3 regions of the Erwinia sp. genome follow, and region 2 is predicted to be linked to each of the others. Evidence: predicted binding sites of a transcription regulator. Region 2 holds the regulator's gene; each other region holds the start of a gene.

Region 1 (8,973 bases), on a different contig from region 2:
TAGGTGAAGTCGAGGGAACTGCCATTGGGGCACGTTGAGCCGTTGGCAGGGCTTTCGCCGGCACCGCTTTCAGATTCAGGGTCTGATCTTTCGTCCCGCCACCGTTAATCACCGGCTTAATAGAATCGGCAATTAACACGACGTTATGGTCGACAATTACCGCTGCGCTTAGCAGGATGCGGGCATTAGGCTGAATGTCCGCCGGATTAAAAGGCAGGATGAACTTGAACGGCGCCTGTTTGCCATCGGTCAGGACCACGCGCTGTGAAATCACTTTTGCCGGGGCGTCTGACAGAGAAGCATCAGAAAGCATCACGGTTAAGGAAGCATCAGGCGGCAGGCGCACATTGGCAGGGAGCGTAATGGTCCCGCTAACGTGCGGCTGGCGCAGCGTATCTGCCTCCCCCGCGACTTTAGAAGCCAGCGTCGGCGTAGGGACATCTTTACCTTTATCAGCACATCCGGAAAGTGCAACCGCCAGAGCGGCGCCGGTCAATACAGGCCAAAGTTTCATTGATTTATTCTCCTTGCTATCAATGCGGGACGTAAGGGACAGCAAGCCTGCCCCATAAGCCTTAATTCTGGCACAGGTTATTGATTTTCGCCTGTAAGCCCCATAAGGATAGCGTGCGAAAGAATATTCTCTCCTGCCGTTGACGACAGCGGGGTCGGTTTCGCAAACTGAAAGGGAACCGACTATTGAGGAAGCCGCCATGAGTCAGGCACTGCACGACCTGTTAAATTTAATGAATCTGGAAAAGCTGGAAGAAGGGCTGTTTCGCGGCCAGAGCGAAGATCTCGGCCTGCGTCAGGTTTTTGGCGGTCAGGTGGTTGGCCAGGCGCTGTATGCGGCCAAGCAGACGGTACCGGCGGAGCGCATTATCCATTCGTTCCACAGCTACTTTCTGCGGCCTGGCGACAGTCAGAAAGCGATTATTTACGATGTGGAAACCCTGCGCGATGGCCATAGCTTTAGCGCTCGCCGGGTGAGCGCCATCCAGAACGGCCAGCCTATTTTCTATATGACCGCCTCTTTCCAGGCGCCCGAAACGGGCTTTGAGCACCAGAAACCGATGCCTGACGTCCCCGGGCCGGAGGCGCTGACGACCGAAAGCGAAATCGCTAAACAGCTTTCGCATTTTATTCCTGAAAAGGCCCGCGAAAAGTTCCTGTCGGAAAAACCTTTTGAAATCCGCCCGGTTAAATTCCATAACCCGTTAAAGGGGCATGTTGATGAGCCGGTGCGTCATGTCTGGCTACGCGCCAATGGCCCCATGCCGGATGACCGGCGCATCCATCAATATCTGCTGGGCTATGCCTCCGACTTTAACTTCTTGCCGGTTGCCCTGCAGCCGCATGGAAAAGGATTTCTTGAACCGGGAATGCAGGTAGCCACTATCGATCACTCGATGTGGTTTCACCGCCCCTTCGACCTGAATCAATGGCTGCTTTACAGCGTGGAGAGTACTTCAGCGTCCAGCGCCAGAGGCTTTGTGCGCGGTGAATTTTTTACTGAGGATGGGGTACTGGTCGCTTCGACGGTGCAGGAAGGCGTGATGCGCCTGCGTCAGTAGCGTAAAGAACCCCGCACGCTGCGGGGTTCTTTATTCAGAACAACTCAGGCGAGCCGTTTATGCTCTTACTGGTTATAGGCGTTTTCGCCGTGGCTGTTAACATCCAGGCCTTCGCGCTCATGATCTTCGGGCACGCGCAGGCCTACCGTCATATCCGCTACCTTAAACGCGATAAAAGCGACTACGCCGGTCCAGACTACCGTAATACCCACGCTGTAGAGCTGTACCCAAATCTGATGCCCCATCGTTACGCCTGAAGCGTAACCTACCCCACCGAGTGAAGAAGAAGCAAAAACCCCCGTCAGAATACAGCCCAGGATACCGCACACGCCGTGCACGCCGAATACATCGCAAGGATCGTCAACACGCAGCCATCTTTTCAGGACCGTAACACCCCACAAGCCCGCAAGCCCGCCCATAATACCGATAACCAACGCGCCACCTACGCCAACGTAGCCACAGGCTGGCGTAATCGCTACCAGACCCGCAATGGCGCCGGAACATACGCCTAACAGAGACGGTTTGCCGCGCAGCGCCCACTCGCCGAATGTCCAGCTCAGCATCGCGCCCGCCGTGGCCATAACGGTATTCAGGAAGGCCAGCGCTGCGATTTCATTAGCGGCACTGGCAGAGCCGGCATTGAAGCCGAACCAGCCGACATAGAGAATGGCCGTACCGGTAAAGACCATCGGCAGGTTATGCGGCTTGAACGCTTCTTTGCCAAAACCTGCACGCTTGCCAACCAGATAAGCCCCGACCAATCCGGCAACCGCTGCATTGATATGCACGACGGTGCCGCCGGCAAAATCGAGCGCGCCATCCTGCGCCAGCAGCCCACCTGACCAGACCATATGTGCAATGGGCAGATAGGAAAAGGTGACCCAGATAGCCACAAAGATCAGCACCGCAGAAAAACGGATACGTTCAGCCAGCGCGCCAACAATCAGGCCAACGGTAATACAGGCGAAAGAAGCCTGGAACGAAACGTGAATATATTGGTAGATAGTGCCCACCAGCGCCGTCAGCTGAATGTTTTTTAACATCGCCATGCTGAAGTCACCAAAGAAAGCGTTGCCCGTACTGAAGGCCAGCGAGTAGCCATAAAGCATCCAGATGACGCACACCATGGCAAAGGTGACGGAAACCTGAGTCATCATGGAAAGCACGTTTTTGGCCCGGAGCAGGCCGCCGTAGAAAAGAGCAATGCCGGGGAGCGTCATAAACAGCACCAGCGCGGTGCAAATCATCATAAAGGCGTTATCAGCTTTATCCGCCACGGCTGGCGAAGCCGCCAGCGCAAGTGACGGCAGCAGGCTGAAGCTGGCGAGGCCGAACAGCGTTGTTTTTCTCATTTTATCCCATCCCATCACGATTCTTAGCCCCGAAATTCAGAGTGCGGCTTCATCCGCTTCGCCGGTGCGAATACGGATAACCCGCTGCAGTTCGGCGACAAAAATCTTGCCGTCGCCAATTTTGCCGGTGTAGGCAGCCTTGCTGATAACGTCGACGACTTCGTCCAGCTGGTCGTCCGCTATGGCAACGTCGATTTTGACTTTTGGCAGGAAGTTCACGCTGTATTCAGCGCCGCGATAAAGTTCGGCGTGGCCTTTCTGGCGACCAAACCCCTTGACCTCGGTCACGGTCAGGCCCTGAATGCCAATGGCAGAAAGCGCCTCGCGCACGTCTTCCAATTTAAACGGTTTGATGACCACGGTAACCAGCTTCATACGATCCCCTCCAGCTAAAGAAAACGGTGATTCCGCCCTACGTTAACCAAAGCAAAGGCTGTGCCATAAATAAGAAACGCGCGTATTAAAAAGGCGCGTGGGCGGAGAAGGCGCACGCCTGACGACTTGATGGTTACGTTAAGCATAGAGGGAAAAAGAAAACGCACCATCAGGGTGCGTTATGCGTCGAAACCGTGCATTGCGGCCGTTTTACCGGCGTGGCTGCCTGCTTTTAGTGCAGCGTAACGGTCAGGCCTCTTCCAGCTCCTCACCCGCCAGCTGCAGCTGATACATCTGCCAGTAGCGGCCCTGTTTCGCCAGCAGCTGCTGATGCCCACCCTGCTCTACGGCATGGCCTCTGTGCAGCACCATAATGGTGTCCGCCTCGACAATGGTAGAAAGTCGGTGAGCGATAACCACCAACGTGGTTTGCTTTCGAACCGCTTTTAACGCTTTCTGGATCGCCTGTTCCGTTCCTGAATCAATATTGGCCGTCGCCTCGTCCAGGATCAGAATTTGCGGTGAAGCAACCAGCACGCGCGCCATGGCCAGTAGCTGCTTCTGACCGACCGAAAGATTGTTTCCCTGTTCCCCCAGCCGCGTATAGATGCCGTCAGAAAGCGAGCGAGCCAGATCGGCAAGCTGCACGGTTTCCAACGCCTGCCATACCGCCTCTTCGCTTACAGAGCGGCCCAGCGCCACGTTAGCGAAAAAGGTGTCGGCCAGCACCACCGGATCCTGCTGCACCATTGCCACGCCTTCGCGCAGGACGTCGTGGCTAAGTTCAGTCAGCTGCCTGCCGTCCAGACGAATTTCACCCTGCCGTACCGGGTAATAGCCCATTAACAAATTGGCAAGCGTGCTTTTCCCGCTGCCGGTATGGCCGACCAGCGCTACAAAACTCCGTGAAGGCACGCTGAGGTTAATGTCGTTAAGCACGTTGCGATCGTCGCGGTAGGCAAAACTCAGTGCTTTGACCTCAATCTGCCCGGAGGCAAGCGGTCGGCTATCTTTACCATAGTGCTGACGCGGCGCGTCCATCAGTTCAAAAATACGCTCGCCAGCAACGACCGCCTGTTGCAGCATTGACTGCTGTGTCGTTAACTCAATTAACGGCTCGTTCAGCCTGCCGAGATAATTAATAAAGGCGTAAAGGACGCCGACTTCAAAGCTGCCGTTGGAGGAGAAGCCGAACAGCAGCATCAATCCACACAGAATCAACGCGGAAAACAGGCTGAGTAACGGCCTGAGCAGAAAACCGTCCAGCCGTAGGGTTTCCATTCTTGCCAGATAATGGGAGCGGCTCGCTTCACTCATCCGCTCACCAAAACGTGCCTGCTGGCGGAACTGTTGGATCACGCTCATGCCGCTGATCACTTCATTAAAACCGTTATTAATGTCGGCCAGATAGCTACGCACCCGACGTACAATAGGCGTGCTGTAGCGTTGGTAAATCAGCATCACGGTCAACACGGCCGGAAAAATCATTATTGCCACCAGCGCCATTCGCCAGTCGAGGCTAAACATCGCCACCAGCATCGCGCCAATCAGCGCCGCGCTACGCAGTACCGTAGCGACCACCGTGACGTAAAGATCGCGTACGACTTCGGTGTCGTTAGTCACGCGCGAAATAATTTGACCGACAGGCTGAGTGTCAAAAGCGCTGAGCGGCTGGCGCAACGCGGCATCCATCACATCCGTACGCAGCCGCTGCACTACGCCCACCGCCGCTTCGTTAAACAGCAGCGACTGCCAGTAATGCAGCGCTGCGGCCAGGATTTGCAGCAGGATAAAGCTGACCGCCAGCCCGGTGACCAGCCCCAGCGGCATGGAATGCTTTGCCACCATATTATCGATAAAGTAGCTGACCAGGATCGGGCCAAGCACTTCCGCCACCGCCGCTATCCACAGCAGCACTATCGCCAGGCCAAGTGATTTTCGCCACGGCGAACCGTAGCTCAGCAGGCGCTTTAGCGTAGGCCAGAGCTGATTAAGCTTCGCCATTTGGCACCCCTTTTGAGATTTCTTCCTCGTCCAGTGCCGCTTCCAGCTGCTGATAACGATACATATCCTGATACCAGCCGCTCTGAGCAATCAGCGCTTCATGCTGTCCACGCTGGGCGATCGTGCCGTGCTGCATCACCAGAATTTCGCTGGCTTCTGTCAGGGCGGACAACCGGTGTGCGCTAATAATCACAGTTCTTCCTGCCCCCCATTTTCTTAAATTATGCAGGATCTGATGCTCGGTACGGCCATCAACTGCCGAGAGGGCATCGTCCAGAATCAGGATTTCCGCGTTCAGCAATAATGCTCTGGCAATAGATATTCGCTGCTTTTGGCCGCCGGAAAGCATGACGCCACGCTCGCCGACTTCGGTATCGTAGCCCTGAGGCAGCCGCAAAATATCTTCATGGACGCTGGCCAGTCTTGCGGCGCGCTCAATATCGCTTTGCTGCGCCGTAGGCCGACCCAGCGCAATATTGTTGGCGATGGTATCGGAAAAAAGGAACGGCGTTTGGCTGACCACCGCCATGCGGCTACGCCAGCTGTCCAGCCGCAGCTGAGGCAGCGGGATGCCGTGATAGCGAATATCGCCCTGCGCAATGTCAAAGTGCCGTTGGATCAGGCTTAGTAGCGTGCTTTTCCCGGCCCCTGTCGGCCCACAAAGCCCCAGCATCTGGCCAGGTTTAAGGTTAGCGTTAATGTGACGCAGCGAGGGCTGTTGCGCGCCAGGATAGCAAAATTCCCGAATGGCAATTTGCAGCTGGCCGCGATCTTCCGGCAGCGTTTTGTTGCCATCCTCAACGGCCGGCGCTTCGGCCAGCAGCGTACGGATACGGCTCCAGGCCGCGCTGCCACGCTCGACAATATTGAACATCCAGGCCAGCGCCAGCATTGGCCAGATCATCAGGCCAAGATACATCACAAAGCTGGTCAGCTGGCCCAGCGTCATCTGGCCGTGCCAGACCAGCCAGCTGCCCCCGCCTATCGCCAGCAGGTTAGACAGCCCGATAGCGATATAGATAGTGGGATCGAAGCGGGCGTCGATACGCGCCACGCGCAGGTTTTTTTGCCCGGTATCGCGGGCAATCTCGGCGAACTGGCCCGACTGATGATCTTCCAGCCCGAAAGCTTTAATCATACGAATACTGGTCAGGCTTTCCTGAGTTCTGTCGTTAAGCGACGAAAAAGCGGCCTGAGCATCTTTAAAGCGGTGATGCAGCTGGTCGCCATAGCGTTTGATCACTATCGCCATGACCGGCATCGGCAACAGTGCCAGCAGGGTCAGCTGCCAGCTAATTTGCGTGCTCATCACGGCCAGGACGGCCAACCCCATGACCAGCGAATCCACCAGCGTCAGCACGCCTTCTCCGGCAGCAAATACCACGCGATCCACATCATTGGTGGCGCGGGCGATCAGATCGCCGGTACGGTGACGCAGATAAAACTCGGGATGCTGGCGACTGAGCTGCCGATAGAAATCCTGGCGAAGCTCGACGGCCAGCTGATAGGAGGCGCCGAAAAGCAATACCCGCCAAACGTAGCGCAGCAGGTAGACCACAATAGCCGTGATCAGCATGACGCCCACCCACATCAGCAGGCGCGAAGCGCTCATTTGCTGATGGGAAACGCCGTCCACAATGGTGCCGACAAGCTTCGGCGGCAGTAGCTGTAACAACGCAATGATAATCAGCAGAAAAACCGCGCCAAGGTAGCGGCGCCATTCACGCATAAAGTACCAGCTCAACTGGCTGAAAAGTCGCACAATAAACGTCCTGGTCAGGTTTGGGCGAGCGCTTTAGCAGCGGCAGCGCCAGGGTGTATTTATTTCTGTGGGCCGCCTCCACCCGTGCAACCCGGCCGCGAATATAGCCTTCCTGTTCCAGCCATTTCAAGCATTTCTGCCCTGGCATCCTCATGAAGGGCCACCATCCGTGAGGATTTGCGGGAGGAGGATTCCGCCTTAAGACGCGGTAAAAACAGCCTGGACCCTGTTTTATCTTTTGTATGCGTCAGCGAAAGAATAAATTTCACTCAACCTGCTGCTATCCAGGGCCAGAAAAGATAATTTTCCCCCGGATACGTTACAGCTGGTCTGCTGTTTCCCAGAGAAACAATGAATTTATTTAAGGGCTGTCGCGCGACAGGCGTAAATGGCCGCACTGCCAGAGAAACATCACCCGGCTTGCTGTAATGGCAGTGCGTGATACCGCCAGAGCAACGCAATGCTTTCTGACCTGCGCCAGGCTATTTGATACCCACTGTTCCTGCCGCTACCCTTATGCCACGTCAGGCAGTACCATACGCCCCAACAGATTAATGAGGTAAAAAGTATGAAACGTGCAGTAGTGGTATTCAGCGGCGGACAGGACTCAACCACTTGCCTGATCCAGGCCTTGCAGCAGTATGATGAAGTACACTGCCTGACCTTTGACTATGGCCAGCGGCATCGTGCCGAGATCGAGGTCGCGCGCGAGCTTGCGCAATCGCTGGGTGCAAGGGCGCATAAAGTGCTGGACGTCACGCTGCTCAACGAGCTGGCGGTCAGCAGCCTGACGCGAGACAGCATTCCCGTTCCGGCCTGGGATCCCGATGCCAGCGGCCTGCCGAGTACATTTGTACCGGGTCGCAATATCCTCTTTCTGACCCTGGCCTCAATTTATGCTTATCAGGTTGAGGCCGAAGCGGTGATTACCGGCGTTTGCGAAACCGACTTCTCCGGCTATCCGGACTGCCGCGATGAATTTGTTAAGGCGCTGAATCATGCCGTCGAGCTGGGTATGGCACGTGCGGTGCGTTTCGAAACGCCTCTGATGTGGCTCAATAAAGCCGAAACCTGGGCGCTGGCAGACTACTGGCAGCAGCTGGCGCGGGTACGTAACGACACGCTCACCTGCTATAACGGTATCAAAGGCGACGGCTGTGGCGAATGTGCTGCCTGTCACCTGCGTGCTAACGGTCTGCGCGATTACCAGCTTAATAGCGCTGCGGTGATGCAGGAAATGCAGCACAAAACCGGGCTGCGCTGATACAAAAAATACCGCGTATCAGATCAACAGCGCTGTAATGAGGCAGGAAGTGCAGCACAAAAACGGTCTGCGCTGATGCAGAAAATACCGCGCATCAGATCAATAGCGCTGCGGTGAGGCAGAAAGTGCAGCACAAAACCGGGCTGCGCTGATACAGAAAATACCGCGTATCAGATCAACAGCGCTGTAATGAGACAGGACGTGCAGCACAAAACCGGGCTGCGCTGATGCAGAAAATACCGCGCATCAGATCAACAGCGCTGCGGTGAGGCAGGAAGTGCAGCACAAAAACGGTCTGCGCTGGTAAAGAAAATACCGCTTAAAACGGCCTTACGCTGACAGCATCTCTTCCAGTCGCTGCTTCAGCTCGCCGACAATCGGCTGCGCTTTTTGCGTGCGTAGATCGACACAGACAAAGGTCAGGGTGGCATCGGCTATTGCTTCGCCTTCCGGCAGGAGCGTAACGGTCTGGCCAATAACGCCGCTTTTTCCGCCCAGCTGAACCAGGTGGCTGTTAATCGCTAACTCGTCGCCCAGTACGGCCGGGCGACGATAGTTAATGTTGATGTTTACCACGATAAAAGCCAGCCGGTTATCGTGCATCCACCGAAAAGCAGAAAGCGTTTCCAGCCAGGCCCAACG
Region 2 (11,071 bases):
CAAAAACGGCGCTTTTGATCACGCAGTTAACGATATCGGTACGGACATCCACCGCGTTTTGCATCGCTGACCAGAAAAAACCGCCGTCGATGCCTTTCCAGCTCACGCCCACGATAGCGCCGCCCAGAACGCCTACCGCGACAAAGATCAGGGTCAGCAGCGGCATGCTGATAAAACCGGCCCAGAAGCGAGGAGAAATAATTCTGCGCAGCGGATCGACCGCCATCATCTCCATGCTGGAGAGCTGTTCTGTCGCCTTCATCAGGCCGATTTCTGCCGTGAGCGCCGAGCCTGCCCTGCCCGCAAACAGCAGCGCCGTGACAACCGGCCCCAGCTCACGCAGCAGCGACAGCGCTACCAGCATCCCCAGACTGCTGTCAGCACCGTAGGTGTTCAGGACCAGATACCCCTGTAACCCAAGCACCATGCCGATGAACAGGCCGGAAACCACGATAATCAGCAGTGACAGCACGCCAATGCTGTAAAGCTGCTTGATCACCAGCGGTGCATGTTTGCGAAAGCGGGGAACGCCTATCAGCGCGTGGAAAAGCATCAGCCCGGCACGGCCAAACGAGGCGCAAGTATTGATCCCCTGACGCCCAACGGACGCCAGTGCTCGTAGTAACATCAGATTAACTCCCTGAGCCGGTTAAATCCTGCAGATAGTCTCCTGCGGGAAAACGAAAAGGGACCGGGCCATCGGCGATACCGTCAATAAACTGACGGACCCGGGCGTCTTCATTTTCATGCAGCGCACTGGCCGTTCCCTGAGCGATAACTTTCTGTCCGGCAATAATATAGGCGTAGTCCGCAATACTCAGCACTTCCGGCACGTCGTGCGAAACCACGATGCAGGTCATGCCCAGCGAGTGATTCAGTTCGTCGATCAGCTTGACCAGCACGCCCATGGTGATGGGATCCTGCCCGACGAAAGGTTCATCGAACATAATCAGATCGGGCTCCAGCGCGATAGCTCTGGCAAGCGCCGCGCGCCGCGCCATACCGCCGGATAGCTCGGAAGGTTTTAGCTGGGCCGCGCCACGCAGGCCGACAGCTTCCAGCTTCATCATCACCGTACTGTGCAGCAGCGCGGGCGGCAGCTGCGTATGTTCACGCAGCGGCCAGGCAACATTGTCAAAGACCGTCAGGTCAGTGAACAGCGCGCCGGACTGAAATAACATGCTCATTTTTTTACGCGCTTCATAGAGCCGCGAGCGTGAAAGCGCGGGTATATTTTCCCCGTTAAACCAGATTTCACCGGCGTCGGGACGCAGCTGGCCGCCGATCAGACGCAGCAGCGTGGTTTTACCAATGCCTGAAGGGCCCATAATGGCTGTGACTTTCCCTTTCGGCACCGTAAGCGAGATGTTATCGAAAACCGGGCGATCGCCGCGAGCGAAGCTGACGCCCCGGACGTCCACCAAATTCGTCTCCGTCTGGCTCATTGTGACCTCTTATCCTCTTTTCCAGGCATTTCATCCCCTACCGATGGTAACGTATAACCACCGGAACTGGACACTTTTACAGAAACTTAACTGTCCGACGTAGCGAAAGTTGGCATAAGTTTTACTTTTTGCCTTCAGACCGTCAAAATCAGCGCATTCTTCAGGCCGCCCGGCCCGTTTTACTCGTCGTGCAAGGCAAGCCGACGATTATACCCGATCAAAGGACATTTCATGCTTGTAGCTACCGCACTATTGATTATCGGCCTGGTCCTGCTGGTATATGGTGCAGATCGTCTGGTGTTCAGCGCGGCCATTTTGTGCCGCGCGATTGGCGTTCCCCCGCTGATTATCGGCATGACCGTTGTCAGCATAGGCACCTCATTGCCTGAACTGATCGTCTCTTTTTCAGCTTCGCTGCATGGTCAGATGGACTTAGCCGTCGGAACCGCGGTCGGTTCCAACATCACCAATATTTTGCTGATCCTTGGCGGCGCGGCGCTACTGCATCCCTTAAGACTGCACTCCAGGCTGCTGGCGCGCGAGTTGCCGCTCATGCTGCTGATTACGCTCATCAGTGGCTTGCTCCTGTTTGATAATATGCTGAGCCGCAACGACGGCCTGATCCTGATTGCCTTTGCGGCAGGCTATCTGTTGTTTATTATCAACATTGCCCGTAAAGCCGAGCGCGGTGATACCGATTCGCTAACGCGCGAACAGCTCGCCGAATTGCCGCGTGACGATACAGGCAACACGGTGGCTTTTCTCTGGCTGGGCGTGGCACTGATCATTTTGCCAATGTCGACCCGTATGGTTATCGACAACGCAACGGTTATCGCGAATTTTTTTGGTGTCAGCCAGCTGGTGATCGGCCTGACGGTTATTGCTGTTGGCACCAGCCTGCCGGAGCTGGCCACGGTCATTGCCGGTGCGCTGAAAGGTGAAGATGATATTGCTATCGGCAATCTGATTGGTTCCAACATCTACAATATTGCCATTGTGTTGGGTGTGCCGGCGCTGCTGCATCCGGACGCGGTGGATATGCACGCTTTTGCCCGCGATTATTGGATAATGCTGGGCGTCAGCGCGCTGTTTACGCTGATCTGCCTGCGGCGTAACCGTTGTATCGGCAGAGTAGCGGGTGCGCTGCTGCTGACCGGTTTCATCGCCTGGGTCGCGCTACTTTACTGGCTTCCTTCAGCCACCTTCTGGTAAAAGGATTAGAACTTATGTCACCTACGCTACGGCCCGACTTTGATTTTCAGCAGGCGGGAAAAGATGTTCTGGCGATTGAACGCCAGGGGCTGGAACAACTCGATCGGTACATTAACGAAGACTTTACCAAAGCCTGTAAGCAGATTTACAACTGCCACGGCAAAGTCGTGGTCATGGGCATGGGGAAATCGGGTCATATCGGCAAAAAGATAGCCGCTACTTTTGCCAGTACCGGTACGCCGGCGTTTTTTGTGCACCCGGCGGAAGCCAGCCATGGCGATCTCGGTATGGTTAGCTCGGGCGATATCGTTATCGCCATTTCCAACTCCGGCGAATCCTCTGAGATCCTTGCGCTCATCCCGGTGCTGAAGCGGCTGCGCGTGTCGCTTATCTGTATGACCAGCCGCCCCGACAGCGCGATGGGCCGCGCGGCGGATATCCATCTCTGTGTTAAAGTACCGCGGGAAGCTTGCCCACTGGGCCTGGCGCCCACCAGCAGCACCACGGCGACGCTGGTCATGGGCGATGCGCTGGCGGTAGCGCTGCTGAAAGCGCGCGGCTTTACGGCTGAGGACTTTGCCCTCTCCCACCCCGGCGGCACGCTGGGCCGCAAGCTGCTGCTGACCGTTGACGATATCATGCACAGCGGCGATGAAATTCCTCACGTCAGTCGTGACGCTTCGCTGCGTGACGCCCTGCTGGAAATCACCCGTAAAAATTTAGGTATGACAGTAATCTGTGACGATTTGATGAAGATCGAAGGGGTTTTCACCGATGGCGATCTGCGGCGCGTCTTTGATATGGGCATCGATATTCAGCGTGCCAGTATTGCCAGCGTAATGACGACGGGCGGCATTCGCGTAAGGCCCCATACGTTGGCGGTGGATGCCCTGAATCTGATGCAAAACCGTAACGTCACCGTTTTGATGGTAGCCGACGGCGATCAGCTGCTTGGCGTAGTGCATATGCATGACATGCTGCGTGCCGGCGTGGTTTAACAAGGAATAAAAAAAATGGCTGGCGCAAGCTGGATAAGTACCTGTTATGGCGACGTGAGTGAGGCCGTGATGGCACGCGCACGCAACATTAAGCTGTTGATTTGCGATGTGGATGGCGTGATGTCTGACGGCATTATCTATCAGGGTAATAACGGTGAGGAGCTAAAAGCGTTTAACGTGCGGGACGGCTATGGCATTCGCTGCCTACTGACCTCGGACGTGGAAGTCGCTATTATCACCGGTCGCAAGGCGAAACTGCTGGAAGATCGCTGCGCCACGCTGGGCATTACACATCTTTACCAGGGCCAGTCGGATAAGCTTTTGGCCTTCCGTGAACTCCTGGATAAACTGTCGCTCAGGCCAGAGCAGGTTGCCTATATTGGCGATGACCTGATTGACTGGCCGGTCATGGCGGAAGTCGGTTTGAGCGTCACCGTAGCCGATGCGCATCCCGTGCTGCTTCCCCGTGCCGATTACGTTACCCGTATTGCAGGCGGACGCGGTGCTGTACGTGAAATTTGCGATCTGATTTTAATCGCACAGGATAAGTTTGATAAGGCCAAAGGGCAGTCTGTATGAGTAAAACAAGGCGTTGGATTACGCTCCTGCTGGCGCTGGTAGCGATTGTGCTGATCGGCTGGAACCTCACCGATACGAATAAGCCCGCGCCCGCGGCCAGCAATGCGCTGGAGCCGACCTACACCAGCCAGTCGTCCCGCACGGTGGTTTATAACCCGGAAGGTGGGCTGAGCTATAAGTTGGTATCCGATAAAGTGACCTACTTTTCGGCGGAGGCGATAAGCTGGTTCGATAATCCGATAATGACTACCTATGACGAAAATAAAGTGCCGACCTGGTCGGTACGGGCCGATAAGGCCAAGCTCACCGATGACCGTATGCTTTATCTTTACGGTCACGTCGAGGTCAACAGCCTGACGCAGGACGCCCAGCTACAACGAATTAAAACCGATAACGCCGTAGTGAACCTTGTCACGCAGGACGTTACCTCAGAAGATAAGGTAAGCTTGTACGGCAACAGCTTCAGCTCTACCGGCATGAAGATGCGTGGCAATTTACGGAAGAAAACCGCCGAGTTGATTGAAAAGGTCAAAACCTCCTATGAAATTCAGAATGCGAACCAACCTTAAGTTTTTGACGCTCGGCCTGCTGCTGACGGCCAGCCTGCCTGCTCTCGCCCTGACGGGCGACTCGGATAAGCCGGTTAACGTCGACTCCGAAAATCAGGCGCTGGACATGCAGGGCAACGTAGCCACCTTTACCGGCAACGTCATCGTGACCCAGGGCTCGATTAAAATCACCGCGGACAAGGTTGTGGTTACGCGCCCCAATGGCGACAGCAATAAAACCATCGTGGATGCCTGGGGCAATCCAGCGACGTTTTATCAGATGCAGGACAGCGGCAAGCCCGTAAAAGGCCACGCGCAAAAAATGCACTATGAGCTGGCAAAAGATTTCGTCGAGCTGACCGGCAGCGCCTACCTGGAGCAGCTGGATAGCAACGTTAAAGGTGACCGCATTACCTATCTGGTAAAAGAGCAAAAGATGCAGGCTTACGGCAACACCGGCAAACGCGTCACGACCGTACTGGTGCCTTCGCAGCTGCAGGATAAGAGCACCTCGTCGACCAGGAAGAGTAACTAAGCCATGGCAACGTTAATTGCGCAAAACCTGGCGAAGGCCTACAAAGGCCGGCGCGTGGTAGAAGATGTCAGCCTGGAGGTGAAATCCGGGGAAATCGTAGGCCTGCTGGGTCCTAACGGTGCCGGTAAGACCACCACTTTTTATATGGTGGTTGGCATTGTGCCGCGTGACGCGGGCCGCATTGTTATTGACGATGAAGATATCAGTATTCTTCCGCTGCACGCACGTGCACGTCGCGGCATTGGCTATCTGCCTCAGGAAGCCTCTATTTTCCGTCGGCTGAGCGTGTTCGACAACCTGATGGCGGTGCTGCAAATCCGTGATGATTTGACAACAGAGCAGCGCACCGACCGCGCCAACGAGCTGATGGATGAATTTCATATTGCTCACCTGCGCGACAGCATGGGTCAGGCGCTTTCCGGCGGGGAACGTCGTCGCGTGGAAATCGCCCGTGCGCTGGCGGCAAATCCTAAATTTATTCTGCTGGATGAGCCTTTTGCCGGTGTCGATCCCATTTCGGTTATCGATATTAAAAAGATTATTGAACACCTGCGCGACAGCGGCCTGGGCGTGTTGATTACCGACCATAACGTCCGTGAAACGCTGGCCGTTTGCGAACGAGCCTATATCGTCAGCCAGGGGCATCTGATTGCCCACGGTTCGCCTGAGCAAATCCTCCAGGATGAACAAGTTAAGCGCGTCTATTTAGGTGAAGAGTTCAGACTCTGATAAGGTGTTCAAACCGGTCAAGATTTTTAAGGAATAAGTATCCTGAATATGAAGCAAGGTTTGCAGCTCAGGCTTAGCCAACAGCTTGCCATGACGCCACAACTGCAGCAGGCAATACGTCTGCTGCAACTCTCTACGCTTGAACTCCAGCAGGAAATTCAGCTGGCGCTGGAAAGCAACCCGCTGCTTGAACAAACCGACCTTCATGAAGAAGTCGACAGCCGCGAATATCAGGAAAAAGAGGCGCTGGATACCCGCGAGGCGCTTGAACAAAAAGATATGCCGGAAGAACTGCCGCTTGATGCCACCTGGGACGAAATCTATACCGCCGGCACGCCGTCCGGTACCGGCACTGACTATCACGACGACGAGCTGCCTGTTTATCAGGGCGAGACGACCCAGACATTGCAGGATTACCTGATGTGGCAGGTGGAGTTAACGCCTTTTACCGATACCGATCGCGCTATTGCCACGGCTATTGTCGACGCCGTGGATCCGACCGGTTATCTTACCGTGTCCCTGCAGGACATTCAGGAAAGTATCGGTAACGAAGAGTTGTCGGCAGAAGAAGTCGAGGCGGTACTGAAGCGCGTACAGCGGTTCGATCCGATTGGTGTCTGTGCCCGCGATCTGCGCGACTGCCTGCTGGTCCAGCTGTCGCAGTTTGTAGACGAGACGCCCTGGCTGAAAGAGGCCAGGCTTATTGTCAGCGACCATCTGGATCTGCTGGCCAATCATGACTTCCGTAGCCTGATGCGCGTCACGCGTCTGAAAGAGGACGTACTGAAAAATGCTATGCAGCTGATTCAGTCGCTCGATCCGCGTCCCGGTCAGTCTATCAATACCGGCGAACCGGAATATGTCATTCCGGACGTGCTGGTCCGTAAAATCGGCACCCGCTGGCTGGTTGAACTGAACGCCGACAGCGTGCCGCGTCTGAAAATTAATCAGCATTACGCCTCGCTGGGCGGCAGCTCGCGCAGCGACAGCGACAGCCAGTTCATTCGCAGTAACCTGCAGGAAGCCCGCTGGTTGATTAAAAGCCTGGAAAGCCGCAACGATACGCTGCTGAAAGTGACGCGCTGCATCGTCGACCAGCAGCAGGCTTTCTTCGAGCAGGGCGAGGAATTTATGCGTCCTATGGTGCTGGCGGATATCGCCTCCGCCGTAGAGATGCACGAATCGACAATTTCACGCGTTACCACACAAAAATACCTGCACCGCCCACGCGGTATTTTTGAACTGAAATATTTTTTCTCCAGTCACGTGAATACCGAAGGCGGCGGCGAAGCCTCTTCCACGGCTATTCGCGCACTGGTGAAGAAATTGATCTCGGCGGAAAACCCCGCCAAGCCTCTTAGCGACAGCAAGCTAACCACCCTCCTCTCCGATCAGGGGATCATGGTGGCCCGCCGTACCGTCGCGAAGTACCGAGAGTCTTTATCCATCCCGCCCTCAAACCAGCGCAAGCAGCTGGTCTGAACGAACAGATAAGGAAGAGCTTATGCAACTCAATATTACCGGGCAGAATGTTGAAATTACCGAACCTTTACGTGAATTCGTTACGGCTAAATTCGCCAAGCTGGAGCAGTACACTGACCGTATCGGGCAGGTTTATATTGTTCTGAAGGTGGAAAAGGTGACGCAGGTAGCCGATGCGACGCTACACGTCAGCGGGGGTGAGTTGCACGCCACCTCGGAAGAAAAAGATATGTACGCGGCGGTTGATGGCCTGATAGACAAGCTGACACGCCAGCTAAATAAACATAAAGACAAGCTGAAACAGCATTAATTTCCCTTGAAGTCGTTTCCGCCACCCTTGTCTGCTAAGAATGTGGTGTAAATTATCAGGCTCGTCTTCTGCTGGCAGAGGACGGGTCGCTAATCAACGGGCATATTATGCATTCGACAAATGGCCTGTCTGACCCGTGGTCAGGCAGTGCCATTTTGCCAGGCGAAAATGAATACCTAAGTGAACCTATGATGAATAATGACCTGACACTGGAACTAAGCTCGGTCCTGAGCCTTTCCTGTACCCGCAACGGCGTTCACTGCCAGAGCAAAAAGCGGGCACTGGAAATTATCAGCGAGCTGGCAGCCAAACAGCTTAATTTGCCGCATCAGACGATCTTTGAAGCGATCCTGACGCGTGAACGTATGGGCAGTACCGGTATAGGTAACGGCATTGCGATCCCGCACGGCAAGCTGGTGGAAGACACGCTGCGCGCGGTGGGCGTATTTATTCGTCTCGATCAGCCGGTCGCCTTTGACGCCATTGACAATCAACCGGTCGATTTACTTTTCGCCCTGCTGGTGCCTGCCGATCAGTGTAAAACGCATTTGCATACGCTCTCGCTGGTTGCGAAACGCCTGGCCGATAAAACGGTCTGCCGCCGCCTGCGCGCGGCGCAAAGCGACGAAGAGCTTTTTGCGATCATGGCGGAGGATACGCAGGCCGCCTCTTAAGCCTTATCGGGCCGGACTCCCGGTCCGGGCGTGTTCAGACAGGGAAGATCCCTATCCCTTTGGAAAGGCTTCAAATCAGGAGAATAAGTCATGGTGCTGATGATCGTCAGCGGGCGTTCTGGTTCCGGCAAGTCCGTCGCGCTGAGGGCGCTGGAGGATATGGGCTTCTACTGCGTGGATAACCTTCCCGTGGTGCTGCTGCCGGAGCTGGCCAGGTCACTGGCGGATCGTAACATCTCGGCGGCCGTCAGTATTGACGTGCGCAATATGCCCGAGTCGCCGGAAATCTTTGAAAAAGCGTTGACCGGCCTGCCCGACAGCTTTTCACCGCAGCTGCTGTTTCTGGATGCCGATCGCAATACGCTGATCCGACGCTACAGCGATACCCGCCGCCTGCATCCGCTTTCCAGTAAAAATCTTTCGCTGGAAAGCGCAATTGATGAGGAGAGCGATCTGCTGGAGCCGCTTCGCTCGCGCGCCGATCTGATTGTCGATACTTCAGAGATGTCGGTGCATGAACTGGCGGAGATGCTGCGCACGCGCCTGTTAGGTAAGCGAGAACGCGAACTGACAATGGTATTTGAATCCTTTGGGTTCAAACACGGTATCCCTATCGACGCCGATTACGTTTTTGACGTTCGCTTTCTGCCTAATCCACACTGGGATCCAAAACTGCGTCCGATGACAGGGCTGGATCGTCCGGTGGCTGCCTTTCTGGATCGTCATACTGAAGTGCACAACTTTATCTATCAGACGCGCAGCTACCTTGAGCTTTGGCTGCCGATGCTGGAAACTAACAATCGTAGCTATCTTACCGTGGCGATTGGTTGTACCGGTGGTAAGCACCGTTCGGTTTATATCGCCGAACAGCTCGCTGACTATTTCCGATCGCGTGGCAAAAACGTGCAGTCTCGTCATCGAACTCTGGAAAAGCGTAAATCATGACCGTCAAGCAAGTTGTTGAAATTAAAAATAAGCTGGGCATGCATGCCCGGCCGGCGATGAAGCTGTTTGAACTGGTGCAGAGTTTTGACGCCGAAGTGCTTTTGCGCAACGAAAGCGGCACGGAAGCGGAAGCCAGCAGCGTCATTGCACTGCTGATGCTGGATTCGGCGAAAGGTGGGCAGATTGAGATCGAAGCCAGCGGGCCGGAAGAAGAAAAAGCCCTGGCGGCGGTGATCGAACTTTTCAACGCCGGCTTTGATGAGGACTGACTACCGGCTCAGACGCGCTGAGCGCGCCTGAGCGCTTTCCTTTCTTTATACTGAAGGGCAACCCCCTTCTCACTCTCAGCGCAGCTTGTGCGCGTTCAGAAAGCCTTCTCCGCCCAGCTGCCGCATTTGCCGTAAGATCCACTGTTGCCGCTGGCGGACATAAGCCGAGGGCGCATCGACGCGAAAGCGAACGGGGTTCGGCAGTACTGCCGCCAACAACGCCGCTTCCGCCATGGTCAGATGACTGGCAGGCTTATGAAAATAGCGCTGCGATGCCTCTTCCACGCCAAATACTCCCTCGCCGAACTCCGCTACATTCAGATAGACGGTTAAAATACGACGTTTTGTCCAGACCGTTTCGAGCGCGACCGTCAGGCCCGCCTCCAGTCCCTTGCGTACCCAACTGCGCCCATCCCATAAAAAAACGTTCTTCGCAGTCTGCTGTGACAGCGTAGAGGCCCCACGCATACGGCTCTCTTCGCCATCCAGCACCGACTGAATTGCCTGAACGTCAAAACCCCAATGGTCGGGAAATTTTTGGTCCTCAGAGGCAATAACCGCCAGCGGCATCCAGGGGGAGATCGCCTTCATCTCCACCCAATCTGAATGCGCCACGTAGCTGAAATCGCCCTTCAGCCAGGCTCCGATTTGCCTTTCCGCCATCACGGCAGAAAAAGGAACAGGCAAAAAAGAGAAAAGCAGGATCCCGGCGATCGCGATCCCGAACAGGCCGATCGTTATGCGTAATGCCCAGGTTTTGAGCCGCTGTCCGCGGGTTTTTTTATGTTGTTTCATGAATATTTATCCGTGATGATCTTATGAATCCCTGTAACAAGAACCTGCTCATTTGAGATAAAACGCGTGAGCAAAGCGTCGTCAGTTTGCCTTACTGTAAACGTTTGCATTTACCCGTTACCAAAAGCACTTTTTAAATGTAGTAACTGCTTCAATCACTTCCGCGCATTCGGAATCGGTTCCATTCTGAAAACGAACCTGTAAAGGTCAAGAAATAATCAAGGCTATTGGCTGCCTGAAACCGGTCTCATTCATTCACAATTCTTATAAATACGGTGAATTAGCTTTTGCTAATTTCATCTTAAAGGCCCTTCAGAGCGCTTGTGACCCCCGCTTACCCTTTTCGCCTCATGGTCGAAAATCGTTCCGCTAATTGAAGAAAAAATGACGAAATCATCTTTATTAATAGTTAATTACTTTCATTACGCCTTCCGTTTGCACCGGCTCGCCCCGTTTATAAAGGGAGACAGCAATCTCACAAAAAAAACATGTTTTACATAGAGTTAAATATTTGCCATCTGCGCTAAAATTCTTTTAGCATCACTGCTAG
Region 3 (11,071 bases), on a different contig from region 2:
ATCGCCGGGACGCCGGTCGCACGAATGCGCTCGGCATCGTTAGCCGTTTGTTGATCGCCCTCAATGACCGCGCATGCTCTCAGCGGCGCAAGATGGAGCAGCGTGGTGGTCAGCAACGTCGTTTTACCCGAGCCGGGACTGGAAACCAGGTTCAGCGCCAGGATAGAGGCAGCGGCAAAATGCTCGCGATTATGGGCGGCAATCTGATTATTTTTAGCCAGAATATCGGTTTCTATATCAACCAGGCGGCGTGGTGCGTAAGGCAGGCCGGATGCGTGACCTTCATGACGGTGAACCGCAACGCCGTGATGATGAAAGTGGTGATGAACAGCATCATCACCATCATGAGAATGCAGGGCATCGCCCTCCACGCCTTCAATACGAAGCTCGCCGCTGGCGCAGCCGCAGGTACTGCACATAGTGTTCTCCCCGGGCACTGGCCCGCTATTCTATTTCGATACGTTTAATTTTCATGCCGTCATCGGCAACGACCCGCAGACGGTGTCCGCCGCAATCCGGGCAGAGCAGCACCCCTGGGATCGGGAAGGTGATATCACGCTGGCAGTCGTGGCACCAGCCGATCGCCGCAGGCGTGTCGAGGTGCAGTTCACAGCCTTCGGCCAGCGTTTGTCGACAGGCCAGCCCGAAGCAGAAGCGCAGCGCTTCTGGCTCGACACAGGAAAATGCACCGACCTCCAGCCACACCGAGGTAATCCGCAGCGCATGATGACGCCGGGCAAACTGCTGCATTATTTCCACCGCGTTTTGACATAAAGTAATTTCGTGCATTTTCTTCCTCCAGACAGGCTGAGGAATATTCTGCAATATTGATGCCATAAATTTTCGACAGGTTATTTATAACGGCGCAAAAGAGGGCACCACCCATTTAAAAAGCCTGTTCAGCGCAGACGTCAAATATGACGAAGTGACATATTTTTGACACCTACAACAGGCATTCACGCAGCAAAAATACCGTTATTATTTATTTAACCTGATGAATTAAAAGTCATTGTAAAATATTTTTATCGTCTGGCACGCTTTATGCCAATAGGGTGACAGCCCATCTGTTTCGTCAACATACGTTCCCTGTCGAAACGGCACTCTGTTCACCTTAACCGGCGGTAATAATTATGAGCACCCTTAGCGAACTGACTAACCAGGCTGAGTATATAGCCAGTAAAAACAACACACTGAAGGCGCACTGGCATACCTACCAAAACGTTCTTACTCAGGCCGTAACGCTGTCAGGCCCCCGTATCAATCACACCTTTACCTGTAGTAACGAACGCGGCATCCATTTCACGGTATTTAATCACTTTATTATCAGCATTCATTTAGAGGCTGATTTTTACAGTCAGCGGGTCGTCTACAGCCTGAATATGGCCCAGCCGGGAGAACCGAACGATTTTGAGGCCTTTGCCTGGGCGACATTAACGGAAGAGGGCCGAATTGATAACACCATCGACATCCATGACCGACAGGCCGTGCTGGAACATTACATCAATAAAATCGCGCTTTTTTACCAATGTATTTATGACGCTATTTATAGCAACACGCCCCTACACCCGCAGCTGGAAAAATTAATTAAAAAATTTTAAAGGGCCTGCCCTTATTTGCCCGGCAACACACCTGTTGTTAGCCGCGTAAAGGGCAAGAGGTGACGACATAAATGTCGACATCCTCTTATTACCGTCAATTTCGACATTTTTGACGAAATATCAAGGAGACTTCATGCGTCGCCCGACCGCCATGAATCATTATGTGATAGCCGATGCCAGCCGCTGTATCGGCTGCAATACCTGCATGGCCAGCTGCTCGCAGGAACATCAGCGTTATGGCCTTCAGGCCGCCCCGCGTTTGGAAGTCATGCGCAACGCGCTGGATTCCGCGCCGGTCATGTGTCACCAGTGCGAGGACGCACCCTGCGCCAAAGTCTGTCCGGTAAATGCAATTACCCTCCGGGAGCACGCTGTGCAGCTGAATGAGGCGCTGTGCGTCAGCTGCAAACTATGCGGCATCGCCTGCCCGTTTGGTGCTATCACCTTTTCCGGCAGCACGCCGGTAGCCACGCCCCGCGAGTGCAATACGCCGAAAGCCCTGCCCGCCCCGCTGCCGCCTCCCCCACTCAGTGCTTTCCTGGATTGCGTGCCCGGCGTGCGGGCAGTGGCCGTGAAGTGCGATTTGTGCAGTTTCAGCGAAGCGGGGCCTGCCTGCGTCAGAACCTGCCCGACGCAGGCCATCCAGCTGGTTACCGCCGATCTGTCACTTCATGCCAGTCAACAGAAGCGCCTGCAGGCGGCCAGCTCGCTTCCTGTCAATTTGTTTACCTCTGGCCAGGAGAACCCATCATGACTTTTGCCTTCTCGCCCGCGCCGCTGCTGACGTTTGCGCTGCTGTGCCTGCTGTTGAGCGGCGGCATTGGCTGGCTGTTTTCCGGCACTGCCCGTTTCAGCGCGGCCATTTTTAGCAGCGGCGGCCTGCTGGCCTCGCTGGCAACAATAGCGGCTGCCCTGCCGATCCTGACGGGGGCCTCCTCTACCGCGGCTTTGCCGCCGTTCTCCTTTCTGGCTGTCTTTAGTCCGCTGAACGGGCTGCTGCTGCTGGCTGTTTCACTGCCCGCACTCTTTTGCAGCCTGTATGCCTGGGTATGGCTACGCAGCGTCGGCCGGCCTGTCCGCGCGCGGGCTGGCTTCCTGTGCAATTTACTGCTGGCGACGCTGATTACAGCAGTGCTTGCCGTCAATGCGGTGCAGCTGCTGCTGTCGATGGAGCTGGCGGCGCTGTGCGCCGGGCTGCTGATTGTCCAGAATGACGAGGTAAAAAGCCGTCGCGCCGGGTTGAATCAGTTTTTGTCCGGACGGGTCGGTACGCTCTGCCTGGTGCTGGCTTTTAGCCTGCTTTATCACACCAGCGGCAGTCTGGACTTCGACGTCATCCGCCACAGCGAGTTCTCTGCCAGTGTCAGGTCGGCGGCGTTTCTGCTGTCGCTAACCGGCTTCGGGCTTTACGCCGGCCTGATTCCTCTGCATGGCTGGGTGCCGCAATCGCATACCAGCGCACCCGCTCATGCCGCCGCGCTGTTTTCGTCAGCATTGATGAAAGTGGGCATTTTAGGGGTAATCAAAATCGGCCTGGATTTGTTGGGCACGCCGCCGCTCTGGTGGGGCGTGCTGGTTATGCTGCTGGCGATGCTGACCGCCTTTATCGGCGGACTTTATGCCCTGATGGAACATGATATTCGCCGCCTGCTGGCTTACCACACGCTGGAAAATGTCGGCATTATTCTGCTTGGCGTGGGCGGGGCGATGATCGGCGTCTCCCTGCGTTTGCCGCTGCTGGCGACGCTGGCGCTGTTGGCTGCTCTGTTCCATCTCTTTAACCACGGCCTGTTTAAAACCACGCTGTTTTTAGGCGCGGGCGAAATAGAGCGGCAGACCGGGATCAAAGATATTGAGCGGCTCGGCGGGCTGGCGCGTCTGATGCCGTGGACGGCGGGAGCGATGCTGATCGCGCTGATGGCGATGGCCGCGTTACCCCCTCTGAATGGCTTTGCCAGCGAATGGCTGCTCTATCAGTCTTTCTTCCAGCTGGGCACCACGTCGTTCTGGTTGACTCGCCTGCTCGGCCCGCTGCTTGCCGTCGGGCTGGCGCTGACTGGCGCACTGGCGCTGATGTGTATTGCTAAAGTCTTCGGCGTCACGTTTCTGGGCAGCCCACGCAGCGCTGCAGCGGCCAGGGCGACGTCTGCTCCCCTTGCGGTCAGGCTCAGCATTGTTCTCCCGGCGCTGCTGTGCGTGGTCTTTGGCGTGGCTTCTCCCTGGATCGTGCCCCTGTTTTCCCTCGTTGCCACCGACGTGCTGCAAATGACGCCCCTTATCATCACGCAGCATGACGCCCTTGCTCCGGCTGCATCGTCAGTTTCCGTCCCGATGGTGACGATTTTACTGCTGGCAATGCCGCTGCTCCCCTGGCTCATCGCCGTTGCGCTGCGCGGGAGCCGCCTGCCGAACCGTCAGCGAGGCGATGCCTGGGCCTGCGGCTACGGTCATTCCGCCAGCATGGTGGTCACGGCCACCGGCTTTGCTCAGCCGCTGCGCGTGATGTTTGCACCGCTTTACCTTCTGCGCCAGCGCCTGCTGCCCACGGCGCTGGTAACGGCCCTGCATCAGGGCAGGCTGGCCGCCTTGTGCCGCCGCCTGGCTTTTATTGAACTGGCTGTGCTGCTGGTCGCGGCCCTGGCCTGAGGAACTGATGATGACTTTTCCCTTGATATTGACCGGTTCACTGTGGCCGCTGGCGCTACTGCAGGCGTCAGGGCTGCTGGCGGTCGCGCCGCTGTTTACCGGGGTCAGCCGCGTTCTGCGCGCCCGAATGCACAACCGCCAGGGGCCTGGCGTTCTACAGGAATACCGCGATATCGCCAAGCTGTTGCAGCGTCAGAGCGTGGCTCCGGCGGCATCCGGCCTGGCCTTCCGCAGTATGCCCTGGCTGTTAACCGGCATATTACTGGTTATTGCTACCGCGCTGCCCGTAGTGACGTTGGCCTCGCCAATGGCTGGTGCGGGTGACCTGATAACCCTTATTTATCTCTTCGCCCTGATGCGCTTCGTGTTTGTGCTGGCCGGTCTGGATACCGGCAGCCCTTTTACCGGCATCGGGGCCAGCCGGGAAGCCGTGCTGGGCGTACTGGTGGAGCCCATTCTCCTGCTTGGCCTGTGGATAGCTGCGCTGGTTGCCGGTTCGACCTCGCTCGGCGCGATTAGCGCGCGGGTAGTGCACTGGCCGCTTGCCTCTTCGCTGACGCTGCTACTGGCTGGGCTGGCCTGCGCCTTCGCCACCTATATCGAAATGGGCAAACTGCCTTTCGATCTGGCCGAGGCCGAGCAGGAGGTGCAGGAAGGCCCGCTGACCGAATATGCCGGCGCGGCGCTGGGCGTGCTGAAAATAGGCATCAGCCTGAAGCAGCTGGTGGTGCTGCAGCTGTTCCTCGGCCTGTTTATTCCCTTTGGCCTGGCAGCCGCCCCGACGCCGCTTGCTCTGCTGGTGGCCCTGCTGCTCAGCCTGGCAAAACTGCTGATCGCCGTCCTGCTGGTGGCCTTCATTGAAAACAGCGTAGCGCGCCTGCGCTTTTTAAAAACGTCCCGTACCACCTGGACGGGGTTCGGACTGGCATTTCTGGCGCTGGTTTCCTGGCTGATAGCGGGCTGATATTTTTTATTCCGCTCCGGCGGGAAGAGGGTTGGTTATGCGTGAGTTTGCTTCTGAATTAAATCAACATCCGGTGGGCCTGCACTATCTGGCCGCGCTGGAGAAACAGTTTCCCGCAGCGCTGCTTCACAGTGAATGGCAGACCGATACGCAAGCGACGGTCACCGTTAAACTGCATTCGCTGCCGGAAGTGGTGGAGTGGCTCTACTACCAGCAGGGCGGCTGGCTTTCCGTCTTGTTTGGCAATGATGAACGCACGCTGTGCGGTCACTATGCGCTGTATTATGTGCTGTCGATGGAACAGGGCGTGAAGTGCTGGATTACCGTGCGCGTCGAAGTGGATCCTGTCTCTCTGGACTTCCCGTCAGTGACGCCGCGTGTGCCGGCAGCCGTCTGGGGCGAACGCGAAGTGCGGGATATGTATGGGCTGCATCCGGTTGGCCTGCCGGACGAGCGTCGCCTGGTCCTGCCGGATGACTGGCCTGACGATTTATATCCGCTGCGTAAAGACGCGATGGATTACCGTCAGCGTCCCGCTCCCACCACCGACAATGAAACCTATCCCTTTATTGCCGAAGCAAAGGAAGGGAGCGCGATCGTGCCAATTGGCCCCCTTCACGTCACTTCTGACGAACCCGGACACTTTCGTCTTTTCGTCGATGGCGAAGACATTATCGACGCCGACTACCGGCTGTTTTACGTGCACCGCGGCATGGAAAAACTGGCTGAAACCCGCATGGGCTATAACGAGGTTACCTTTCTTTCCGATCGCGTATGCGGCATCTGCGGCTTTACCCACAGCGTGGCGTATACCTCATCCGTTGAGAATGCGATGGGCATCGTGGTGCCCGAGCGTGCGCAGACCATCCGTTCAATTTTGCTGGAGGTGGAACGTCTGCACAGCCATCTGCTCAATTTGGGGCTGGCCTGTCACTTTGTCGGCTTCGATTCCGGCTTTATGCAGTTTTTCCGCGTGCGCGAGCAGTCAATGAAGATGGCGGAAATCCTGACCGGCGCCCGCAAGACCTACGGCATGAACCTGATAGGCGGCCTGCGTCGCGACATTCTGAAGGCGGATATGATCCAGACCATTGCGCTGGCAGGCGGCATGCGGCGCGAGCTGAACGATCTGGTGGATATTTTGCTCAGTACGCCGAATACCGAACAGCGCAGCGTGGGGGTTGGTCTGTTAGACCCGCAGATAGCGCGCGATTTCAGTAATGTCGGCCCGATGATCCGCGGCAGCGGCTACCGCCGCGATATGCGAGCGGATCATCCCTATGCCGGCTATGCCAGCCTGCCGTTTGAGCTTCACAGCGAAACCGGTAACGACGTTTACTCACGCCTGAAGGTGCGCATTCACGAGGTGTTTAACTCGCTGAACATGATCGAATTTGGCCTGCAGAATCTGCCGCAGGGCCCGCTGATCACCGAAGGCTTTACCTATATTCCTCACCGCTTCGCGCTGGGCTTTGCCGAGGCGCCGCGCGGCGATGACGTGCACTGGAGCATGACCGGCGACAACCAGAAGCTGTTTCGCTGGCGCTGCCGTGCGGCGACCTATGCCAACTGGCCAACGCTGCGCTATATGCTGCGCGGCAATACCGTTTCGGACGCGCCGCTGATAATCGGCAGCCTCGACCCCTGCTATTCCTGTACCGACCGGATGACGGTGGTTGACGTGCGTAAGAAAACCACCCGGGTCGTGCCTTACAAAGAGATCGAACGTTATGGCATTGAACGCAAAAACTCGCCGCTTTAGGGAGCAACAGCATGTTAAAGCTGATTAAAAAAGTGCTGAAGACCGGTACCGCAACGGTAGCCTATCCGGCCCGGCCGCTGGAGATGGCGGAAAATTTCCGCGGCAAGCCACAGTACAACGCGCAGCAGTGTATCGGCTGTGGCGCCTGCGCCAACGCCTGCCCGTCCAACGCGCTGACGATGACCCATACGGAGGAAGGTGACGGGGTTCGCTGGTCGCTGTTTTTAGGCCGCTGCATTTTCTGTGCGCGCTGCGAGGAAGTCTGCCCGACAGCCGCCATCAAACTGTCACAGGCCTTTGAACTGGCGGTATGGCGTAAAGAAGATCTGTTTGAAACCGCTGATTTTCCGGTTTGCCACTGCCGGCAGTGCGGCCATCCCTACGCCGTGCAGAAAGAGATCGACTTTGCGCTCTCTCTGTTACAGGAAAACGCTGCCCTGAGCGAGCGACAAATTGCGGCGCGTCGCGAGCAGTATGAAACCTGCCCGGCCTGCAAGAAAAAGCACCATCTGCCCTCTTCCGACCAGACAAATATGGGTCGTCATCTGACCCAGGAGGCACAGCCATGAGCCAGATCCTGCATGGGCCACGTGATGAAAACGGTCTGCCGATACCCGTTACGCTTGACGAGAGTATCGCTGGCCTGAAGGGTACATTGTTGAATAAGATCCGCCGTTCCGCCTACGTTTATCGGGTTGATTGCGGCGGCTGTAACGGCTGCGAGATTGAAATTTTTGCCGCTATTTCGCCCTTGTTTGACGCTGAACGCTTTGGTATTAAGGTGGTTCCTTCCCCGCGTCATGCCGATATTTTGTTATTTACCGGTGCCGTCACCCGCGCCATGCGCGTACCCGCGCTGCGTGCCTGGGACGCTGCGCCAGACCCTAAGATCTGCATTTCTTACGGCGCCTGCGGCAACAGCGGCGGCATTTTCCACGATCTTTATTGCGTCTGGGGCGGCACGGACAAGATTGTTCCGGTAGATGTTTATATTCCCGGCTGCCCGCCCACGCCCGCTGCCACTATTTATGGTTTTGCCATGGCACTCGGCCTGCTCGATCAAAAAATAAAAGGTCAGCAGCACGACGAGGCGGCAGAACCGGCGGCGTTGCTGCACCCTACGCTACCGCAGCCGCTGCGGGTGCTACTGGATCGGGAAGCACGACGCATGGCCGGTTATCGCTATGGCCGCCAGATTGCCGATCGTTTTATGCAGGCGGTAGCCGCGCCTGGCATACAAACCGTGGAACAGCGCATTACCGCGTGGCTGGATGAGCAGAACGATCTGCGTCTCACTGAAATAGTCGGTCATCTACAGCTAATTTATCAGCAAGTTATGCGTGGGGAGGTTCGCCTGTGAGCACCCTGACCGATCCGCAGCGTTACGCCCGGTACCAGCCGTCGGCGCCCTCCCTGCACGACAAAGTGGTGTTTTACGCACTGGGCAGCAAATTTGTCGATGAAAAATCCGCGCAAAAGCGCAGCTCGAAGAAAGTACAGGAGGTGGTTTACTACAGCCTGGCGATAGGTCACCACGTGGGCGTGATCGATTGTCTACAACCCCAGCTGACCTGTCCGCTTACGGGCTATCTGCAGTGGGTGGCCTGTCTGGCAGAAAACAGCGAGGCGCAGCGAAAAATGGCAGGCGTCCGCCGCTTTGGCGAAATCACTATCGACAGCAGCCACACCCATCTGCTGGCCCTGGCGCTGCGTGATGCCCGGGAACAAATGAGCGTTGAGCAGCAAGCCTGGAGCGACAGGCTGATCGCGTTGCTCCAGCAAATTGAAAACGACCCCGCTATGTACCTGATGGTCAGGAGATATGATGCGTAATGCCTCTTCCCGCTACGCTTTGTTGTGCGTCGGCAATAGCATGATGGGCGATGACGGTGCCGGGCCACGCCTGGCAGAACTTTGTGCCACCGCCCCGCTGCCGGGCTGGACGGTGGTCGATGGAGGAGCCGTGCCGGAAAACGATATCGGCTATCTGCGCGAGCAGCTTCCCGACCACCTGGTGATTGTGGACGCCACCGACATGGGGCTGGCCCCCGGCGAAATGCGGCTTATCGACGAAAGCGATATCGCCGACATGTTCATCATGACCACCCACACGCTGCCGCTTACTTTTTTGATTCAACAGCTGCGGGAAGCCATTCCGCACATCACTTTTGTTGGCATTCAGCCTGATGTGGTGGCCTTTTATGCGCCGCTCAGCCCGGCGGTTGAGCAGGCAGTAGGCGAGCTTTATCAGCGGCTTCCTCGGCTGGAAACGGGCCTGGGCATTGCGCGCTTTCATCCACAGCCGACCTGACAAAAGTGTCGGGAAAGTGTCGACATACTCACCCGCCCTTCGTCACCTTTCTCCCCCTTGCGTTAATAGATTGAAAGTGAAGCAAAAAATAATTTCTGCTGGCTGGAACGCTTTATGCATTACCTCCGCCATCGGGCCGGGATCCGCCGGCCGGTAAAATCAGGAGAGTCAGATGAACCGGTTCATCATTGCCGATCCCCAAAAATGTATCGGCTGCCGTACCTGTGAAATCGCCTGTGTGATGGCCCACAGCGCGTCGCAGGATATTTCGCAGCTCAATATCACCACTTTTACGCCTCGTTTGCATGTCATCAAAAGCGTCAACCTCAGCACGCCGGTGATGTGCCGCCAGTGTGAAGACGCCCCTTGCGCTAACGTCTGCCCAAATGGCGCCATCACCCGCCGCGACGGTCATGTTCAGGTGATGCAAGAGCACTGTATCGGCTGCAAAACCTGTGTGGTCGCCTGCCCTTATGGCGCGATGGAAGTGGTGGTTAAGCCTCTTTTTCGCCAGAACGCGGCGGCCATGACCGCTACCGCTGATAAAGCGGAAGCGCACAAATGCGATCTGTGCGATGGCCGTGCAGCAGGCCCGGCCTGTCAGGAAGTCTGCCCGACCAAGGCCTTGCTGACCGTTGACCGCAATCGGTTACAGGAAATGAACGTAGAAAAACGCCGCCGTGCGGCGCTTGCCAGCACTTCCGGCCTGCTGTTTTAACCCGGAAAAGAGGAGAATCAGGATGAAAAAAGTGACGACTGTTTGCCCTTACTGTGGGGCCGGATGCAAACTGAATCTGGTGGTAGAAAACAATAAAATTCTGCGGGCCGAGGCGGCTGACGGCGTGACCAATCAGGGCGAGCTGTGCCTGAAAGGCTACTATGGCTGGGATTTTCTGAACGATACCAAACTGCTGACGCCACGCCTGACGCAGCCGATGATCCGTCGACAGAGGGGCGGAAAATTTGAGGTGGTCAGCTGGGAGGAAGCTATCCGCTATACCGCTAAGCGCCTGAAAGAGATCAAAGAGCAGCACGGCCCGCGCGCGATAATGCATACCGGTTCTTCCCGCGGAACCGGCAACGAAACGAACTACGTCATGCAGAAGTTTGCTCGTGCAGTCATCGGCACCAATAATGTCGACTGCTGCGCCCGCGTCTGCCATGGCCCTTCCGTGGCGGGTCTCCAGGCCACACTCGGCAACGGCGCCATGAGCAATTCCATCAACGATATTGAAAATTCCAAATGCCTGCTGGTGATTGGCTATAACTGCGCCGACTCCCACCCTATCGTGGCCCGTCGGGTGATCAAGGCCAAAGAGAAAGGGGCGCAAATTATCGTTTGCGATCCCCGCCGCATTGAGACGGCCCGTATCGCCGATCAGCATCTGCAGATCAAAAACGGCTGTAATATGGCACTGGTCAACGCCTTTGCCTACACGCTGATCGAAGAAGATCTCTACGATCGTGATTACGTTGCAAAATATACGGAAGGGTTTGACGCGTATCGTCGCCAGCTGGCCGATTATTCGCCGGAAGCGGTGGCTGAACAGACCGGCGTATCCGCACAGCAAATCCGTCAGGCCATGCGCACCTTTGCCGCGGCGCCCTCTGCTACCATTATGTGGGGAATGGGCGTTACGCAGTTTGGCCAGGCCGTCGACGTGGTGAAAGGCCTGGCCGGGCTGGCGCTGCTGACCGGCAACCTGGGGCGACCTAACGTTGGCGTCGGGCCGGTACGCGGGCAAAACAATGTGCAGGGTGCCTGCGATATGGGCGTGCTGCCCAATGAG

The links. The regulator sigma-54, encoded in region 2, starts transcription at its own class of promoters, with help from an activator protein. The targets are predictions, from matches to a motif close to GTTGGCACANNTTTCGCTNT.
Region 1: glnK (P-II family nitrogen regulator) is a predicted target of sigma-54. The motif match lies at 3,350-3,369, and genes of this name have one in related genera.
Region 3: hydN (electron transport protein HydN) is a predicted target of sigma-54. The motif match lies at 9,383-9,402, and genes of this name have one in related genera.

What each region holds. Positions count from the first base shown of each region.
Region 1 covers NZ_DALZCD010000151.1:1,299-10,271, reverse strand. Annotated here, with positions in the region: gene RTK32_RS13130 (YbaY family lipoprotein) at 1-514, opposite strand, end outside; gene tesB (acyl-CoA thioesterase II) at 714-1,574, shown strand; gene amtB (ammonium transporter AmtB) at 1,640-2,941, opposite strand; gene glnK (P-II family nitrogen regulator) at 2,963-3,301, opposite strand; gene RTK32_RS13110 (SmdB family multidrug efflux ABC transporter permease/ATP-binding protein) at 3,551-5,305, opposite strand; gene RTK32_RS13105 (SmdA family multidrug ABC transporter permease/ATP-binding protein) at 5,292-7,067, opposite strand; gene queC (7-cyano-7-deazaguanine synthase QueC) at 7,636-8,331, shown strand; gene RTK32_RS13095 (YbgC/FadM family acyl-CoA thioesterase) at 8,662-8,973, opposite strand, start outside.
Region 2 covers NZ_DALZCD010000034.1:426-11,496, forward strand. Annotated here, with positions in the region: gene mlaE (lipid asymmetry maintenance ABC transporter permease subunit MlaE) at 1-628, opposite strand, end outside; gene mlaF (phospholipid ABC transporter ATP-binding protein MlaF) at 633-1,445, opposite strand; gene RTK32_RS04385 (calcium/sodium antiporter) at 1,677-2,657, shown strand; gene kdsD (arabinose-5-phosphate isomerase KdsD) at 2,672-3,655, shown strand; gene kdsC (3-deoxy-manno-octulosonate-8-phosphatase KdsC) at 3,671-4,234, shown strand; gene lptC (LPS export ABC transporter periplasmic protein LptC) at 4,231-4,803, shown strand; gene lptA (lipopolysaccharide ABC transporter substrate-binding protein LptA) at 4,775-5,317, shown strand; gene lptB (LPS export ABC transporter ATP-binding protein) at 5,321-6,046, shown strand; gene rpoN (RNA polymerase factor sigma-54) at 6,095-7,528, shown strand; gene hpf (ribosome hibernation promoting factor) at 7,551-7,838, shown strand; gene ptsN (PTS IIA-like nitrogen regulatory protein PtsN) at 8,030-8,512, shown strand; gene rapZ (RNase adapter RapZ) at 8,603-9,457, shown strand; gene npr (PTS phosphocarrier protein NPr) at 9,454-9,726, shown strand; gene mtgA (monofunctional biosynthetic peptidoglycan transglycosylase) at 9,802-10,521, opposite strand.
Region 3 covers NZ_DALZCD010000062.1:512-11,582, reverse strand. Annotated here, with positions in the region: gene hypB (hydrogenase nickel incorporation protein HypB) at 1-419, opposite strand, end outside; gene hypA (hydrogenase maturation nickel metallochaperone HypA) at 445-789, opposite strand; gene RTK32_RS07130 (formate hydrogenlyase regulator HycA) at 1,131-1,598, shown strand; gene RTK32_RS07125 (4Fe-4S dicluster domain-containing protein) at 1,750-2,352, shown strand; gene RTK32_RS07120 (proton-conducting transporter membrane subunit) at 2,349-4,244, shown strand; gene RTK32_RS07115 (respiratory chain complex I subunit 1 family protein) at 4,255-5,208, shown strand; gene RTK32_RS07110 (hydrogenase large subunit) at 5,246-6,970, shown strand; gene RTK32_RS07105 (formate hydrogenlyase complex iron-sulfur subunit) at 6,982-7,539, shown strand; gene RTK32_RS07100 (NADH-quinone oxidoreductase subunit B family protein) at 7,536-8,330, shown strand; gene RTK32_RS07095 (formate hydrogenlyase maturation HycH family protein) at 8,384-8,803, shown strand; gene hycI (hydrogenase maturation peptidase HycI) at 8,796-9,281, shown strand; gene hydN (electron transport protein HydN) at 9,454-9,999, shown strand; partial or broken gene fdhF (formate dehydrogenase subunit alpha) at 10,022-11,071, shown strand, end outside.